4 regions of the Solibacillus sp. FSL K6-1523 genome follow, and region 3 is predicted to be linked to each of the others. Evidence: riboswitches for the same ligand, from Rfam matches in the RefSeq annotation. Region 3 holds a riboswitch; each other region holds the start of a gene.

Region 1 (4,218 bases), 3.1 Mb from region 3:
AATAGTTATTACGGGAACTATGTACACGGATATTGGAATAGTGTTGTCGGAAAGAAAGATGTTAAGCTACCGAGTGATGAAGGAACGGAAGCAAATGTTAGCCCGATTTTCATGGAAGATGGCGAAATGTATTATTTCACCGATTTCACAAGTCCAAAAGAGGGTATTGATTCCATGCTTGGTTATTCGTTGACGCATGCTCGTACAGGCGCGGCAACATATTATACGGGCAATTTAGAAGAATCATACATGGATTCGCAAGGGGCACTGCAAATTATTGAAAAGGAATTTATCGAGAAGAAATGGGAAGGCGAAATGCCAATTCTTTATAACTTCTATGGCGAGGCGAGCTGGTTAACCGGTGTACTTGATGCAAATGGTTTCCTACAAAATTATTTCATCGTTTCCGCAGCGAACCCTGAAGTTAAAGCCTTTGCTTCCACACCAAAAGAGGCATTAAGACTATATAAAACGGCTTTAAATAGTGGCAGTAGTATAGTGGATGGCACATCTAAAGCGGAAGAAGCTACCGTAACAGGTGAGGTTGTTCGTGTGTATAAAGAGCGTGTCGGTAATTTTACACTCGTTTCATTCTTAATGAATTCGGGTGAAAACTTTATCGTAAGTTCAGAAATCGTACCACTTGCGATTTATTTACAAGAGGGTGACCGCATCGTTATGACGTATGCAAAAACTGGCGAACAGTTCCAACCTGTAAAAAACATTATTATCGAAGGTTTGTAAAAGAATATAAAAAGGGAAAGGGCAGAGATGTTGATACAGCGTCTCTGCCTTTTCTTATATATATTAGTAATTTTGAATATAGTGAAGCATTTTTTGTTCACGCAGTTGAAGTTGTTGTTCTGTATATAGCATGACATCCGCGAACTTTTGCCATTGCAAGTTTAACAGTTCTCGCTCGGTTGAAAAATGATCAGTAGGCTCATTTTTGAAAATATAGTCTAAATGGAAAATTTGCATGAGTACCACTTCAGGATTTTCAAAGTTGCTCACAAATTTAAGTTGCCAAATGGATGTATGGGCAATGTATTGGTTGGCAAATGCAGTGACAGCTTCATATTTTGAGTGTTCTATTTGATCTGTAATTTGATGATGGATTTTAGTTAATGCAACATTAATATCAGAAATGATTAGTGAATACTTCCGAGCAGATTTCAAATGTTGACGCTCTAATGATTTCGCAATGAATGGAGTCGACATTTCCTCTACCTCCTAATAACATGAGTCACTTTATAATAGCAAAAAATAGCATAAAAAACCTCAGTCGTAATGAGTAATATGAATTGCTAAAATATCTAATCATAATAAAAGAGTGAATGCAAAGTACTGATTCTATTAGTTAAAAAGGCATGCTACTAAGCTTAAAAAAACACCATGTTAACAGAGTGTTAAAATGGTGTGGGGTGATGCGATTATTTCCACGTAAAGCCTTTTGTTGCAAGGAAATCTTTCATGAATGGGCGTTTTTGATCAACTAAATAATCCGCCATTTGCTTCGTCCAAGTCGCCATCTTTTGATTGGAAGAACGACTTGCATAGTAAGATTCCATCATGGCATCATAGTCAGCTAATAATGTTTCGTATTGATCTACATCATAGCTATTTTCGTGTAATACCGCTGCTACTGGTAGACGAGGTTTTGTTTCATTGCGCTTTGTCGGCGTACCAATCGTCATCGCAAATAACGGGAATACATGATCTGGTAAATTAAATAGCTCGCTAATTTCAGCAGGATTGTTACGCGCTCCACCAATATAGCAAATACCGTAGCCCATCGCTTCAGCTGCAATGACAAAGTTTTGTGCGAATAATGAAACGTCCGCTACACCAACAAGTAAGTTTTCTGCTGAATCCGTTACAATATCAACACCGTGTTTTTGACCGGCAACTTGTAGACGCTTGAAATCCACGCAAAATAAGAAGGAAGCTCCCGCTGTTTTGAACTGGAAATCATTTTTGGATAACTCACCTAGTTTTGCCTTTTTCTCCTCATCCGTGACCCAAATAACACTATACGCTTGTACGAAATGTGAGCTAGCCGCCATTTGTGCAGTTTCGATTAAATCAACAATTGTCTCTTTTGAAATTTGTTCACCTGAATATTTTCGAACCGATGTGTGACTACGTAAAAGTTCTCTTGTTTGCATGTGAAATTCTCCCCCTATGTAAAAATAAAAGTTAAGGAACGTTCCTTTAAGTTTATTTTATATATATTTAACTAAAGAATCCAACTTTTAAAATCTTTCCGAAAAAGGTGGAGTAGATTTCCAATCCGATCCGGCCGCTTTTCGCGGGCACGACTCCAACTAACTTGTTTCGAGAGGTATCTTAAAATATATGAAAATCAGAAAATTTTAAATTAACTGTTGACGGAATGGTAGGATCTGTTTTATACTGTGAAACAACGATGGAACATGAATCACATACTCTTATCAAGAGCGGCGGAGGGAATAGGCCCTGTGATGCCCGGCAACCAGTGAGTGACGAACTGACTAAGGTGCTACTTCCTACAAAATGCAATGTGCATTTTGAAAGATAAGAGGAGGCAAACTTGCTCATTTGCAAACCCTCTTCTTAGCTGAAGAGGGTTTTTTTTCATTCAAAAAAACTCCTCCTCTATAACACCGACTTTACCATCGAAAACTATTTTGGAGGTTATTATTCATGACAAATTTACGACCAGAAACATTATTATTACACGGTGGACAAAAGCCAGATCCTGTAACGGGTGCGATTGCTGTACCAATTTATCGTTCAACGGCTTATGCATTTAAAGACACTGCTCATGCGCAGCGATTATTTGCATTAGAAGAAGCGGGCAATATTTATTCGCGTATTATGAACCCTACTGTAGGTGCTTTTGAAGAACGTGTTGCGTTATTGGAAGGGGGATCAGCGGCAGTAGCACTTTCATCTGGTGCAGCAGCAATTGCCTTTTCAATTTTAAACTTAGCAGGCGCTGGAGACGAGATTGTTGCAGCAGGATCGCTTTACGGTGGTACGTATAATTTATTTGCCACAACATTACCACGCTACGGTATTACGGTGAAATTTGTGGATGAAACAGACCCAGAAAACTTCCGCAGTGCAATTACAGATAAAACAAAGGCTGTATTTGCAGAAATTATCGGGAACCCAAGCTTAAATGTGTTAGATATTGAAGCAGTTGCGACAATTGCACATGAAAACGGATTACCATTATTAATCGATAGCACATTTGCTTCGCCATATGGTGGGAACCCAATTGAATTTGGCGCGGATGTTGTCATTCACTCGGCTACGAAATGGATTGGCGGTCACGGTACGACAATTGGTGGTATTGTCGTGGATGCAGGGAAATTTGATTGGACACAAGGACGTCATCCAGGATTTACAGAGCCAGATACGTCATATCACGGACTTCGTTACGGAATTGATACAGCAGGGGCTGCATTTGCCACAAAGCTACGTGTTCAACTGTTACGTGATTTCGGTCCAACATTATCAGCAGACGCAGCATTTAACTTTTTACAAGGGCTAGAAACGCTTCATTTGCGTATCGTACGCCATAATGAAAATGCATTAAAAGTAGCGGAATATTTACGTAACCACCCATTCGTGGACTATGTAAACTATAACGGCTTTGAAGATTTCCCTTCACATGAATTAGCGAAGAAGTATTTGAAAAATGGGTTTGGCTCGATTTTAACATTTGGCATTAAAGGTGGACGTGAAGCAGGTCGTCAAGTCATTGATAACGTGGAATTATTCTCACACGTAGCAAACGTAGGGGACGCACGTTCATTAATTATCCACCCAGCATCGACAACACACCAACAATTATCAGCGGAAGAATTAAAAGTGGCTGGTGTATCCGAGGAGCTCATTCGCTTATCGATCGGTTTAGAAGCAGCGGAAGATATTATTGCAGATTTAGAACAAGCTTTAGCAAAAGTTGCGTCTACTTTAGAAGTAGAAACTCAAGCTTAACTTGATTCATCAGGGGGTTAAACCCCTGATGAATCAAGTTAGCCTCTGGCGGATGTCACAGATTTTTAAAAGGAATTTTTTCGAGCAAAGCAAGCTCGAAAAAATCTGGACACAATTACGCCGAGGCGTAATTGATTATAGTAGAAGAAACTTGTCCGCCTTTCATCATTTCGTTAGGGGCAAGTTGCTGAAATTAAAACCAAGTAACTCTATAAGTATTATTGACAA
Region 2 (4,218 bases), 1.4 Mb from region 3:
CATCTTTATATTTTTTTACAATAGAGAAAGTTAATCGAATCGCATAATAAACACCATAAATCATAGCTAATAATATAAGGAAAATTATTATTTGACCTATCCATGCTCCCATCACTTGTCCCACCTTATTTACGTCTTAAATTGATGATCTTTTCATTAATGACTGAATAATCAGTTCTATAAATAGTGTAGCACATTTATAATTATAGGTGCGAGATGAATATGGTTCAAAAAAGATTGACTGTTTCCACAGATGATACGTTGATGTTTATAAGGAAACTCAAGGTAAATATTGCACAAAAATTACTCCAAAATATAGGTTTGATAACCGATATAAGTATTAATTCAGAAAATTATATATGTGAAGAGGGGAATCATTACATGAATATTAGTACCGCTGCATCTTATCAAACAAAAGCTTTCTATGCGAAAAACACCGCCAAGATGGACACTGGGGGAAGGGCATTTAATATCCCCCAAACGATAGCGACTACACAAAAAGACTCATCTACTGTTTATGAAGAACTTTCTAGTAAATACGATGTTCGAAGTGCTACTTTTGAAGAAATTGTTGAAATATCCAATGCATTATTTGAGGCAGGAGAAATATCTTCCAAAGAACATATGCTTATGACATTTGATTTCGAGCGTGCTACTAACCATTTAAAACAAAATGTACCAGGTGTTCCATCTAGTTTTAATATGTGTGAAACACCTGCTGATAGGAATGGGCGCAGAGATTGGATTGCTGAGTTTGGGGCAAGAGCATCAAAAAATTTTAAGTTTGGCAATTTAATCGGTTATCAAAGTAATATGAAAGCTGTTAATATATTGCAAAGACTCAGCACAAAAGTAAAATAGGGACCTCGTAAAATAATACATTTTTAAGGGTGGAACAGGCAGCCGCCACACCAATACTAATCATTGGTCTTATAAGAGATGCAGATTGTCACCTGCCAAATAACTTATCATTCGTGTAACACCTACATCTGCAATTAAGTATGGGGTTACCAAACTTGATTATGAGTATTCGTCGTAAATCAACTTTACGACCTTAGGAGAGAATGCACTTGTTAAAGAATAGATATATTAGCATAGTTTTTGTTATATTGATTGCGAGTGCAGTCTTTCTATTATATACACTAAAGATTGGCCAATCCGGCGGTTCTATACATAAACCAGTAGAACAGGCTACATCAATAAGCAAAGAGCAAACCGGTGAAAAGAAAACATTATCCATGATGGAAGCTGTGCTCCTTGGATATGAAGAGGCGAAGAAGTATACAGAAGAAGAACCCTTGCTTATCCATTTGACAAGTACAGATGATACGACTAGTTCGCAAGGAAAAAATGAAGGTGCGGACGGTAAAAGAATTGCGTGGAATGTTCTATTTGGGAGTAAAAAGGGGAATATTCATATTAACCTATATATCAATGATGGAAAAGTCGATGCCTGGATGAGCGAGGACGATAACAATTTGCTTCAGAAGGGACAATATGCTGTTTCTGACATTAAAATTGATTCTCCCGAGGCAATTAAAAAAGCGATTGAAGTATTGGATATACAGCCAGAGGATCCTAAAGTAGAGGATGACTGGATTAAGGGGTATCATTTTAGTATTTCTGGATTTCTTACTGACCCAAACTCCTCTGAACGACGTTATTTGCTTAGAATCATGGGGATTTCACCGAATTCTCCTAACAGCGAGAATGACAGCTTAAGGATGACCGTATTTTTTGATGTCAAAACAGGCGAAATGGTGAATGCTTCTGAGATGACTGGTTACGACAAGGATGATCGTACAGACTGGAAGGAAGTAGAGCTTGAAAAGATGCCAAGCAATAAGTGATTGTTGGAAGGAACGATGGAAAATAACTTAAGAGAAGAGCGATTAGTGTCAGGATTTTGGCGATTTACAATGTTCTGGTAACACATTTTTAAGAATTATTGCAAAATTCCCAAATCCATGTTACGATGGTTAACAATTCAATAAGACTTATCAAGAGAAGCGGAGGGGAATGGCCCGATGAAGCTTCAGCAACCTCTAATTTAGATTAGAAAGGTGCTACTTCCAGCAAGGGATTTTCCCTTGAAAGATAAGAGCGAACTTAGAGTCCCTCATTCTTTTTCTGGAATGAGGGATTTTTGATTTTAATAAAGAAAAATTGGGGGAACGAGCATGCCTATTAACATTCAAAAACAATTACCAGCTGGGGAATTACTGCGACAAGAGAAAATTTTCGTAATGGAAGAAGACCGCGCGAAAACACAGCAAATTCGTCCGTTAAATATTTTAGTGTTTAATTTAATGCCGGAAAAGGAAAAAACGGAGCTACAACTTTTACGCTTACTTGGCAATACACCATTACAAGTGAACGTGACATTTTTAAACACAGCTACATACGAATCCAAAAATGTCTCGAAGTCACATTTAGACACGTTTTATCAAACATTTGATGAAATTAAACATCGCCGCTATGACGGACTCATTATTACTGGGGCTCCTGTTGAAAAGATGGAATTTGAAGAGGTTGGTTATTGGCAAGAGATTCAGGAAGTGATGGATTGGGCGGATAAAAATGTCACGTCGATTATGCATATATGTTGGGGAGCACAAGCGGCATTATACCATCGCTTCGGCATAGGGAAATTTGAATTACCGAAAAAATGCTCGGGTATTTATTCACATGTTATAACGGATTTAACCGTAGATTTAGTGCGCGGCTTCAGTGATCATTATGTCGCACCACATTCACGTCATACCTCGGTTTCGATTGAGGAAGTCCGCGCCCATCCAGAATTGCGTTTGTTGAGTTATTCAGATGATGCTGGGGTATTTATCGTCCAATCAAAAAATAATAAGCATATTATGATTACCGGTCATTTAGAATACGATGCAACAACACTATCGGATGAATATTTCCGTGATTTGGAGAAGGACCCGGAACAAACAGAAATTCCGGTCAATTACTTCCCAAATAATGATCCACAAAAAGAACCAAAAAATACTTGGCGTGCACATTCACATTTACTATTTTATAACTGGTTGAACTATTATGTGTACCAAGAAACACCATATGAATGGCATTTTGTTGAAGATGCATTAGAATATCATATTTAAAACGAATCTAGCTCCTATCACTAAAATTGACGATAGGAGCTGATTTAATTCATTCATATCTTACTTCAACGCCACCCATGTGCGATCACGTTCCATTTGAAGGTGAACAGGGGTATTGAAAAAGGCGCTTAACTGCTGCTCGGTTAACAAGGCTTGCCGATTTCCTTGATCGTACGCCTGACCATCCTTCATAAGCAAAACGTGAGAAAAACAAGGTAATATTTCTTCTACATGATGCGTTACATAAATAAGTGTCGGTCCACCTGGTTGCTGTGAAATTTTTTCAATCGTTTGCAGCAAATTTTCTCGTTCAATCAAATCTAAACCACCACAAGGTTCATCCAAAATTAATATTTCCGGATTGGCCATTATCGCCCGCGCAATTTGAACGCGCTGTCTTTCCCCTTGAGATAGATGTTCAAACGTTTTATTCGCTAAATGGGCACAATTAAAATGCGTCATTATTTCTACCGCTTTCTTTATATCGGCATCAGTTACTTCTTCAAATAAGCGCAACGCTCCAAACATCCCACTCAGTACAATTTCAACCGCATTGTCCTGCAGATTAAAGTTGTCAATCATCGCATTACTTACCCATCCGATTCGCATTCGAAGCTTTGGAATATACGTTTTACCATACGTTTCTCCCAGCACTTGCACCGTTCCCGCATTTGGCCAAATATAGCCGTTAATCACCTTTAATAAAGTTGTTTTCCCCGAACCATTTAAGCCTAAAATCGCCCAATGCTGATCTCTTTCAACGTGCCAACTGAAATCTTTCAGTATGACTTTTTCATTGCGGTAAAGATGAATATTTTCGATATGTATCATTTAAAACACCTCCACTTCTAATTATGCAATATTTTATAAAATTCAGAAAGTACATGCGGAGATTTTTAATAAAAAAGGCAATACCTCTCAATTGAATAGCATTTCATTACAAACTCAGTAGAATATTCTATATAATAAAAAATCCTCTCAAAACGTTGTTAATCCAGCATTTTAGACGTTTTTTTATCGCCTCCTTTGAAAAAGTTAAGCAAAAAGAATGAATATTCCTTTCAATTTAAATAAAAAACGTTATACTTAAAATCGG
Region 3 (4,218 bases):
TTTGAAGGGACAAATGAAATTAACCGCATGATCGTACCAGGTACATTCATGAAGAAAGCATTAAAAGGTGAATTACCGTTATTACAAGTAGCACAAGACTTACAAAATGAATTATTAATGCTAATGCCTGAAGAAATTGGCGAAGCGGCATTAGAGCAAGAAAAATATTTAGTGAAAAACGCGAAGAAAATTGCGGTTCTTGCGGCGGGCGCGGCAGCACAACGTTTTGGTGCTAAATTAGATCAAGAGCAAGAAGTATTAGTGAACATTGCGAATATCGCCAACCAATTATACGCAATGGAATCAGCAGTCATCCGTACACAAAAAGCAATCGCACGTGATGGGGAAGAAAAAGCTGCACAAAAGATTCTGTACACGCAAATTTTCTGCCAAGAAGCATTTGCAGAAATCGAAAAAGAAGCAAAAGAAACATTGCTTGCGACAGTTGAAGGGGATGCAGGACGTATAATCTTATCGGCATTACGTAAATTAACTCGTAATAATCCTTACAACCTTATTCCGAAAAAACGTGAAGCATCAGTTAAATTAATTGAAGCGGCAAAATATGTTGTATAAGTAAGTAATGGATCCTTGGCATAATTGTGTCAGGACGCCAGATCGGATGTGGGACGCCGCATCCGATTTTTGAATTGTGTAAGTGAATCCGATATAATAGAAGAAAGTAGATTGCAAAAAAGGAGCACTTTTATGACAATTCAATTGATTCAATACCCAAAATGTACAACTTGTAAAAAAGCACAAAAATGGTTCGATGAAAATGGGATTACATATGAAATTAGAAATATCGTCGAACAAACACCTACTGTAGAGGAGTTAGCTGCAATTTATAAAGAGAGTGGCTTGCCTTTGAAGAAGTTTTTCAACACGTCAGGCATAAAGTATCGTGAGCTTGGTTTGAAAGATAAATTGGAAACAATGACTGAAGCGGAACAATTAGCATTACTAGCATCGGATGGTATGTTAATTAAACGACCACTCGTTACAGATGGTAAAAAATTAACATTAGGATTTAAGGAGTCTGACTTCTTAGAAACTTGGAAATAAACCGTGTAACATATTGAATTTCCGAACGATTTATGGCAAACTGAACATGAATATACTACATATTACTTGGAGGGGTTATCATGAACACACCAAAAGAATTGAAATATACTAAAGAGCACGAATGGGTAAAAATTGAGGACGGCAAAGCAACAATCGGTATTACGCACTTCGCACAATCTGAACTTGGTGATATCGTATTCGTTGAGCTACCAGAAGCTGGCGACGATATTACGAAAGATCAACCATTCGGTAGCGTAGAATCTGTTAAAACAGTTTCAGAATTATATGCACCGCTTTCAGGTAAAGTTGTATCAGTAAACGAAGAGTTATCTGACAACCCAGAGTTTGTTAACGAATCTCCATACGAACAAGCATGGATGGTTGTTATCGAATTAACAAATGAAGCTGAGTTAGAAGAATTACTGGATGCAGACGCTTACACTCAATTTATTGAACAGTAATAATCCTTACGCTAAAATCTGTACATACAGGTTTTAGCGTTTTTTTAGCTTAAGTAGGAGGTTTAATAATGGAGAAATGCATTATCGTAGAAGGGCGCTCAGATAAGCTTCAAATTGCCCCTTTACTTGCTGAACAAGTCTTCATACTTTGCACGAATGGTACAATAAGTGAAGATGAATTAATTGCATTATTAACGCCGTACGAGCAATATGAAATGGTAACGATGTTCGATGTTGATAAAAATGGAGAAAAATTGCGCAAGTTGATGAATCGTACTTATTCTGAAGCGCAGCATTTAATCATTCCAAAGCAATATATTGAAGTGGCAGAGACGCCAGCTTCTGTTTTAATAGAGCTTCTTAAAGATGCGAAATTTTTAGTAAAAGAAGGCTGATAGTAGTATGGAAGAATGGACGAAAGAACAATGGATAGAGCAGCTACAAAGCGGAGAGCAGTGTGCGTTTTATTTATATACACCACTATGTGGGACATGTGATGTAGCGTCAAAAATGTTAACGGTAATTGAAGAGTTACTGCCAGATTTGCCGATTGGTATGGCGAATATCAATTATTTAGGCAATTTTGCAATGGACATGCAAGTGGAAAGTGTGCCGTGTTTAATCATTGCAAACAATGGTGAAATTAGGGAAAAGGTATATGCGTTTCAATCTGTACCGTTTTTATTTGCAATATTAAAAAAATGATTGACGTTCCTAATTTAACGTGATAGAGTATCATTTATAAATAAAAACTTAATAGCGTTACTCTTATGAAGAGAGGCGGAGGGAAGTGCCCTATGAAGCCCGGCAACCAGCATTGTATGATGAAAAGGTGCCAAATCACACAAAGTTTAACTTTGAGAGATGAGAGAACGGTTCAACATAAATGTGTGAAAACCTTTCTACTTGTCGTCGTGGAAAGGTTTTTTGTATTTTCTTTACAAAATGAATCGACCCACACGAAAAAATGTGTTTTGAAAATAACGAATTAGTTATTTCAAATCGAAGGAGTTCAAAAAATGATTGATTTACAAAATATATCGAAAGTTTATAAGACAAAAAACGGTGAACTAAAAGCCGTAGACCAAGTAAATTTATCGATTAAACAAGGTGAAATCTACGGTATTATCGGTTACAGTGGTGCTGGTAAAAGTACGATGATTCGACTATTAAATGGCTTAGAAAAACCAACAGTTGGTTCGGTCATTATTAATGGCAATGATATTTCAAAGGCATCTGGGAAAAAGCTGCGAGATGCAAGACAAAAGATCAGCATGATTTTCCAACACTTCAATTTACTTTGGTCACGTACAGTGGAAGATAATATCGCCTTCCCACTTGAAATTGCGGGTGTACCAAAAGAAGAACGAGCAAAACGTGTAGAGGAACTCATTGAGCTTGTTGGACTAGCAGGACGAGGGAAAGCGTATCCATCCCAATTATCAGGTGGTCAAAAACAGCGTGTCGGCATTGCCCGTGCACTTGCCAATAATCCGGAAGTTTTATTATGTGACGAAGCAACTTCTGCACTCGACCCAGAAACGACGGATTCGATTTTAGAGTTATTACTCGATATTAATAAAAAAATCGGATTAACAATTGTACTCATTACACATGAAATGCATGTTATTCGGAAAATTTGTGACCGCGTTGCTGTAATGGAAGCAGGTAAAGTAGTGGAGCAAGGGGAGGTACTACAAGTATTCCAAAATCCGCAAGCGCCAATAACGAAAAACTTTATGGCACAAATATCTGGTGAAACGCAGGAAATGCAAGCATCACTTGAGCAAATTTTAGCGAACTATCCATCAGGGAAAATTGTGAAGCTTGGCTTTGTAGGACAAACAACAGAGCAACCGGTCATTTCACAAATCATTAAGCAATTTGATATTGTCGTGAACATTGTACATGGCAAAATTTCCAATACAACAAGTGGTCCACTCGGTACATTATTTATACATATTGAAGGTTCGAGTGATCAAATTAATGCTGCTTTAGAATTACTTGCGCAACATAAAGTTCAAACGGAGGTGATTGAACATGATTGAGCAATTATTTCCGAATGTAGATTGGGCAAAGATGCTCGCTGCAACTTATGAAACAGTTTATATGACGGCTGTCGCAACTGCTGTAACATTTGTACTTGGTTTAATTATCGGGATTGTCCTATTTTTAACGAGTGATAATCAGCTATGGGCTAATAAAATCGTCCATTTTCTAACGGGTTCAGTCGTGAATATTTTCCGTTCGATTCCATTTATCGTCTTAATTATTTTACTCATTCCATTCACAAAATTTTTACTTGGCACAATTCGTGGTGCTAATGCGGCTTTACCGGCACTTATTATTGGTGCGGCACCGTTTTATGCGCGAATGGTGTTAATCGCCTTACGTGAAATTGATAAAGGGGTAATTGAAGCGGCTCGTTCAATGGGTGCTAAAACGTCGACAATTATATGGAAAGTACTCATTCCAGAAAGTTTACCAGCATTAATTTCGGGGCTTACAGTAACAGCTGTTGCACTCGTTGGTTACACGGCAATGGCGGGGATTATTGGTGCAGGTGGACTTGGAACTTCAGCGTTTTTAGATGGCTTCCAGCGTAACCGCCAAGACGTGACATTCGTGGCAACTGTTTTAATTTTGATTGTCGTATTTATTATTCAATATATTGGTGATTTCATTACCGCAA
Region 4 (4,218 bases), 560 kb from region 3:
TTCTTCACCACCGAAATCTTCATACGTCAAATTTTCATTTTGAAGCATTGTACCCATTGCACCATCTATAATTAATATTCGTTTTTGTAGTTGATCCTGAATTGGATGATTAAGCATTTGTTTTGACTCCTTTATATTTCAGATCGAACGCTTTCACATAGTCGATTAACTCTAACGTCATATCGTAGCGTAAGAATGGTGTAATTAAATAAATTCCATTAAAATACTGACAAGCTGTTTCTAAAAGTTCTTTGGCAATTGCTATGCCCTCTTTCGTTGCAGCCTCCTTGTCCTCACCACAAGCTTCCATACGCGCTAACGCTTCTTCTGAAAGCTTAATGCCTGGTACTTCATGATGTAGGAAGTTCGCGCTTCTAAATGAAGTTAAAGGCATGATGCCAATATATATCGGCGTTTCTAAATGCTTTGTCGCCTCATAAATTTCTTTAATCTTTTCTTTTGTATAAACGGGCTGCGAAATAAAATAATCCGCCCCGTGTTCAATTTTTTTCTCTAAACGCGCAACCGCACGTTCTACTACACGCACATTTGGATTGAACGCACCTGCTACGGAGAAATTCGCCTGCTTTCGCAATGTTTTCCCTGTGAAAGAAACACCTTCATTTAATTGTTTCACTAATGAAATTAACTCCATAGATGACACATCATATACACTCGTTGCCCCAGGGAAGTCTCCCACTTTTGTCGGGTCACCTGTCACCACTAAAAGGTCATGCAACTCTAATGCATCTAAGCCCATTAAATGTGATTGCAAGCCGATTAAATTACGGTCACGACAAGTTAGATGGGGCAATGTACGTATACCGTGTTGCTTCAAAATAGCCGCCATCGCAATATTGCTTATACGCGGAGAGGCAAGGGAATTATCCGCCATCATAATGACATCTGCACCTGCGTTGTATAATTTTTTAGCACCTTCCACAAATCCATCAATTTCTAAATGACGTGGTGTATCTAGCTCTACAATGACTGAACGTTCGCGCTGCGCCTTTATATGTAAAGGCTCTTGCTGACGTGGTTCAGGTACACGCACAAACTCTGTCCAACCTTGCTCTTTCTTCACCTTTTTCTCTGTAATCGGCTTAACATGCGCTAAACGACTTTTCACTGCCGCTATATGCTGTGGTGTCGTTCCACAGCAGCCACCAATTAAACGAACACCTTGCTCCACTAATTCAACCGCAGCTCGCGCAAAATAATCTGCCTCTGACTCATAAACAACACGCCCATCTTCCACATCTAATAAAGAAGCATTGGGAGAAGCCGATAAAAACGCATTTTCCGGAAGTGCTATACCTTCAAATGCTTGAATTGTATGGAACGGCCCTAAGCGACAGTTACTGCCGACAATATCCGCGCCTAACGCTTCCAAATCATATAACGCTTCATTCAATGACATGCCATTTTGTAAAACGCCTGGATCTTGCATCGTCACTTGTGCAATAATCGGTAAGTCCGTTAATGTGCGCAATAAATGAACACAATGCGATAATTCCTCAAAATCATAATACGTTTCGAGTAAAAAGCCATCCGGTTGTCCTGCGAGAAGTACTTTCACTTGTTCCTCAAACGCATCTAAAATTTCTGCTAATGTCACATCATTTTTTCGGACGCCGCGAATGCCTCCGATTGTTGCCAACACATACTGCCCCCCTGGCGCTGCCGCACGCTTAGCAATTTGAATAGCCGCTTCATTGAATTCTTGCACGCGATTTTCATAGCCATAACGAGCAAGTTTAATCGCATTCGCACCATATGTATTCGTCTGGATAATATCCGCGCCTGCTGCTACATATTCACCATGTATTTTTTCGATAATTTCTGGTCGTGCAATATTCATTTCCTCATGACAATAGTCTAAACCGTAAGAATATAATAACGTTCCAATTGCACCATCAGCTGTTAATACTTTTGTTTTTAAATCTTCTAGTAAACCCATTGTATCCACTCCCCTATTCACAGTATTTTCAGTCATTTATTGATATAAAAAAGCCTTCTTTCTAATATAAAAAGAAGGCGTTACACATAGTAAGTTTAGGTCCCTCTCATCTTCTGGCATTTGCCTGCTGGATTTAGCACCTGACAATTCGTTGGTTGCTGAAGTTTCATAGGGCCAGTCCCTCAACTTCTCTCGATAAGATACAATATTATTTTTTTATTAGTAATTATATGAATTTTTTAATAATAATTAAAAGAATCATAACGTTATATGAAAAAAACGTCAATACCTTCTAGCACATTCAAGCATAACTTTACACAATTGCATTGATTATTTGTTGTGCGGTTTTTTTCCCGTTTTGAATACATGCACCAATGCCCACACCAAAATACGAGCAACCTGCAAGTATTACGTTCGGATAACGCGCCTCTAAATCTTCTATTACAATACCAAGCGCCTCATTATGCGCTAAATCATAACGCGGCATTTGATCAATCCACTTTGTCACATTCACTATTTTTGGTTGTGCTTCAATGCCAAGGCTTATTCGAATATCCTCTAACGCAACTTTCGTAAGCTCATCATCTGACATTGCAGCTAATTGTTCATAGCGCGGATTACTATTTTTATAAAATAAACGTACAAGTAGGTTACCTTGTGCTGACGTATGCTTCCATTTTCTACTTGTCCAAGTCGATGCATTGCACATTAAATCACTCTGATGCGAAACAATAAAGCCCGTTCCATCCGCTGGCAATACATCATCCGGCACATCAAAACCTACATACATCGTCAGTACAGATGCCGTTGAAAACTGTTTTAAATTTTTATCTAGTGGTGCATCCGCTAATACTTTACGCACGGTGTCATTTGGAACGGCAAGCACAACAACGTCCGCTTCCACTTTTTCTCCGTTAGCTATTACCTCATAGCGCGTTCCCACTTTTCGAATACTTTCTGTTGTAGCATTTTTCATAAATTCAACTTCTGGCAACATTTCCTCAAGTCGATCGATGACAGCAGACAATCCATTTTTAAATGAAATGAACTTCTTATTTGCGGCCTTCTCAAACTGCTCTCGATTTTCCTCAAACCCTTTAATGATTGAACCATGATCATTTTTATAATCGACTAAATAAGGGAGTGTCGATGCTAAACTTAATTGATACAAATCACCTGAATAAACGCCTGATAGTACTGGGGCAATTTGATTATGCACAACTTCTTCCCCTAAGAAAAATTCCAAAAACTCTCCTATTGAACTGTCCTTTGTAAAATCCGTATTCGGTATTTCAAAATCTTGTAGCACACGTTTTTTTCCCTCTTCAGAAATGAGCGTACTTGCCATTAATGAATCCACACTCATCGGAATACCAAATGTTGAGCCCGCTGGAATCGCATGAAGCTCATTATTCGTATGAATATAGGATATACCTGTCTCGTTATATACAAGTTCTGATTCAAAATCCAGTTCGCGTACAAGTTCCAGTACACCAGGATGACGCGCAACAATAGAGTCCGCACCTGTTTCCATAATAAACCCGTCTTCATATTCTGAATGAATTTTCCCACCTAAATGCGCATTCTTTTCTATTAAAATAAGACGCGCCGCTACCTTTTTCTCAGCCATTTGTCTTTTCAAATAATGCATCGTGCAAAGACCTGTAATGCCGCCACCTACAACGATAACTGTTTTCATCCTAATCGCTCCCATTCCCGTACATAACTATATTTATCTTTAGTATAATCGGTTTCCCTTCAAAATAGGCAAACCGTATATTACAAATATCGCACGAAAAAACCATTTTGAATTGAATCAAAATGGCATGGGTTTATTAAATACATTATTTTTCTAGCCCATGTGAAATGACAGCTAATGTATCAGCTGACAATGTCACTTCATCAAATGCTCGACCAAGCTCCGATATGATGCCACACATTTGCTCCACTTCATTTTCAACTAGGTTATTTTGTTCTTTCGTTTCCACCATAGCCTCCACGATAAGTGAGAATTGTTCTTCGGTGCCTCCCATATTTTCCTCACCTGTTTGAACAGCTTTCTGAATTTGCTCCAATGATTCAAGCAATTTCATCGTGCGATCATTCGTATTTTTTAATAGTTCTCCTACATTGACAGCCGATTCTTTCGTTTGTTCAGATAGCTTTCGCACTTCACCTGCTACAACACCAAATCCTTTACCCGCTTCTCCTGCTCGTGCCGCTTCAATTGCAGCATTTAGCGCCAATAAATTTGTTTG

The links. Region 3 has a riboswitch for S-adenosylmethionine ahead of MHI10_RS16925 (methionine ABC transporter ATP-binding protein). Riboswitches for the same ligand answer to the same signal wherever they lie in the genome.
Region 1: linked by a shared signal. The riboswitch ahead of MHI10_RS01955 (O-acetylhomoserine aminocarboxypropyltransferase/cysteine synthase family protein) and the one ahead of MHI10_RS16925 (methionine ABC transporter ATP-binding protein) in region 3 are both predicted to bind S-adenosylmethionine.
Region 2: linked by a shared signal. The riboswitch ahead of metA (homoserine O-acetyltransferase MetA) and the one ahead of MHI10_RS16925 (methionine ABC transporter ATP-binding protein) in region 3 are both predicted to bind S-adenosylmethionine.
Region 4: linked by a shared signal. The riboswitch ahead of MHI10_RS19455 (bifunctional homocysteine S-methyltransferase/methylenetetrahydrofolate reductase) and the one ahead of MHI10_RS16925 (methionine ABC transporter ATP-binding protein) in region 3 are both predicted to bind S-adenosylmethionine.

The regions. Positions count from the first base shown of each region.
Region 1 is NZ_JBBOSU010000001.1:397,652-401,869, forward strand. It holds gene MHI10_RS01940 (hypothetical protein) at 1-744, shown strand, start outside; gene MHI10_RS01945 (hypothetical protein) at 808-1,221, opposite strand; gene nfsA (oxygen-insensitive NADPH nitroreductase) at 1,434-2,168, opposite strand; SAM riboswitch class I at 2,448-2,563, shown strand; gene MHI10_RS01955 (O-acetylhomoserine aminocarboxypropyltransferase/cysteine synthase family protein) at 2,686-3,990, shown strand.
Region 2 is NZ_JBBOSU010000001.1:2,107,474-2,111,691, reverse strand. It holds gene MHI10_RS09995 (hypothetical protein) at 223-861, shown strand; gene MHI10_RS09990 (hypothetical protein) at 1,071-1,850, shown strand; SAM riboswitch class I at 1,995-2,104, shown strand; gene metA (homoserine O-acetyltransferase MetA) at 2,181-3,122, shown strand; gene MHI10_RS09980 (ABC transporter ATP-binding protein) at 3,183-3,953, opposite strand.
Region 3 is NZ_JBBOSU010000001.1:3,486,628-3,490,845, reverse strand. It holds gene MHI10_RS16950 (acyl-CoA dehydrogenase family protein) at 1-576, shown strand, start outside; gene MHI10_RS16945 (arsenate reductase family protein) at 709-1,065, shown strand; gene gcvH (glycine cleavage system protein GcvH) at 1,146-1,526, shown strand; gene MHI10_RS16935 (toprim domain-containing protein) at 1,595-1,921, shown strand; gene MHI10_RS16930 (thioredoxin family protein) at 1,929-2,231, shown strand; SAM riboswitch class I at 2,292-2,397, shown strand; gene MHI10_RS16925 (methionine ABC transporter ATP-binding protein) at 2,546-3,574, shown strand; gene MHI10_RS16920 (methionine ABC transporter permease) at 3,567-4,218, shown strand, end outside.
Region 4 is NZ_JBBOSU010000001.1:4,045,190-4,049,407, forward strand. It holds gene metH (methionine synthase) at 1-117, opposite strand, end outside; gene MHI10_RS19455 (bifunctional homocysteine S-methyltransferase/methylenetetrahydrofolate reductase) at 110-1,960, opposite strand; SAM riboswitch class I at 2,064-2,162, opposite strand; gene hemG (protoporphyrinogen oxidase) at 2,274-3,659, opposite strand; gene MHI10_RS19465 (globin-coupled sensor protein) at 3,805-4,218, opposite strand, start outside.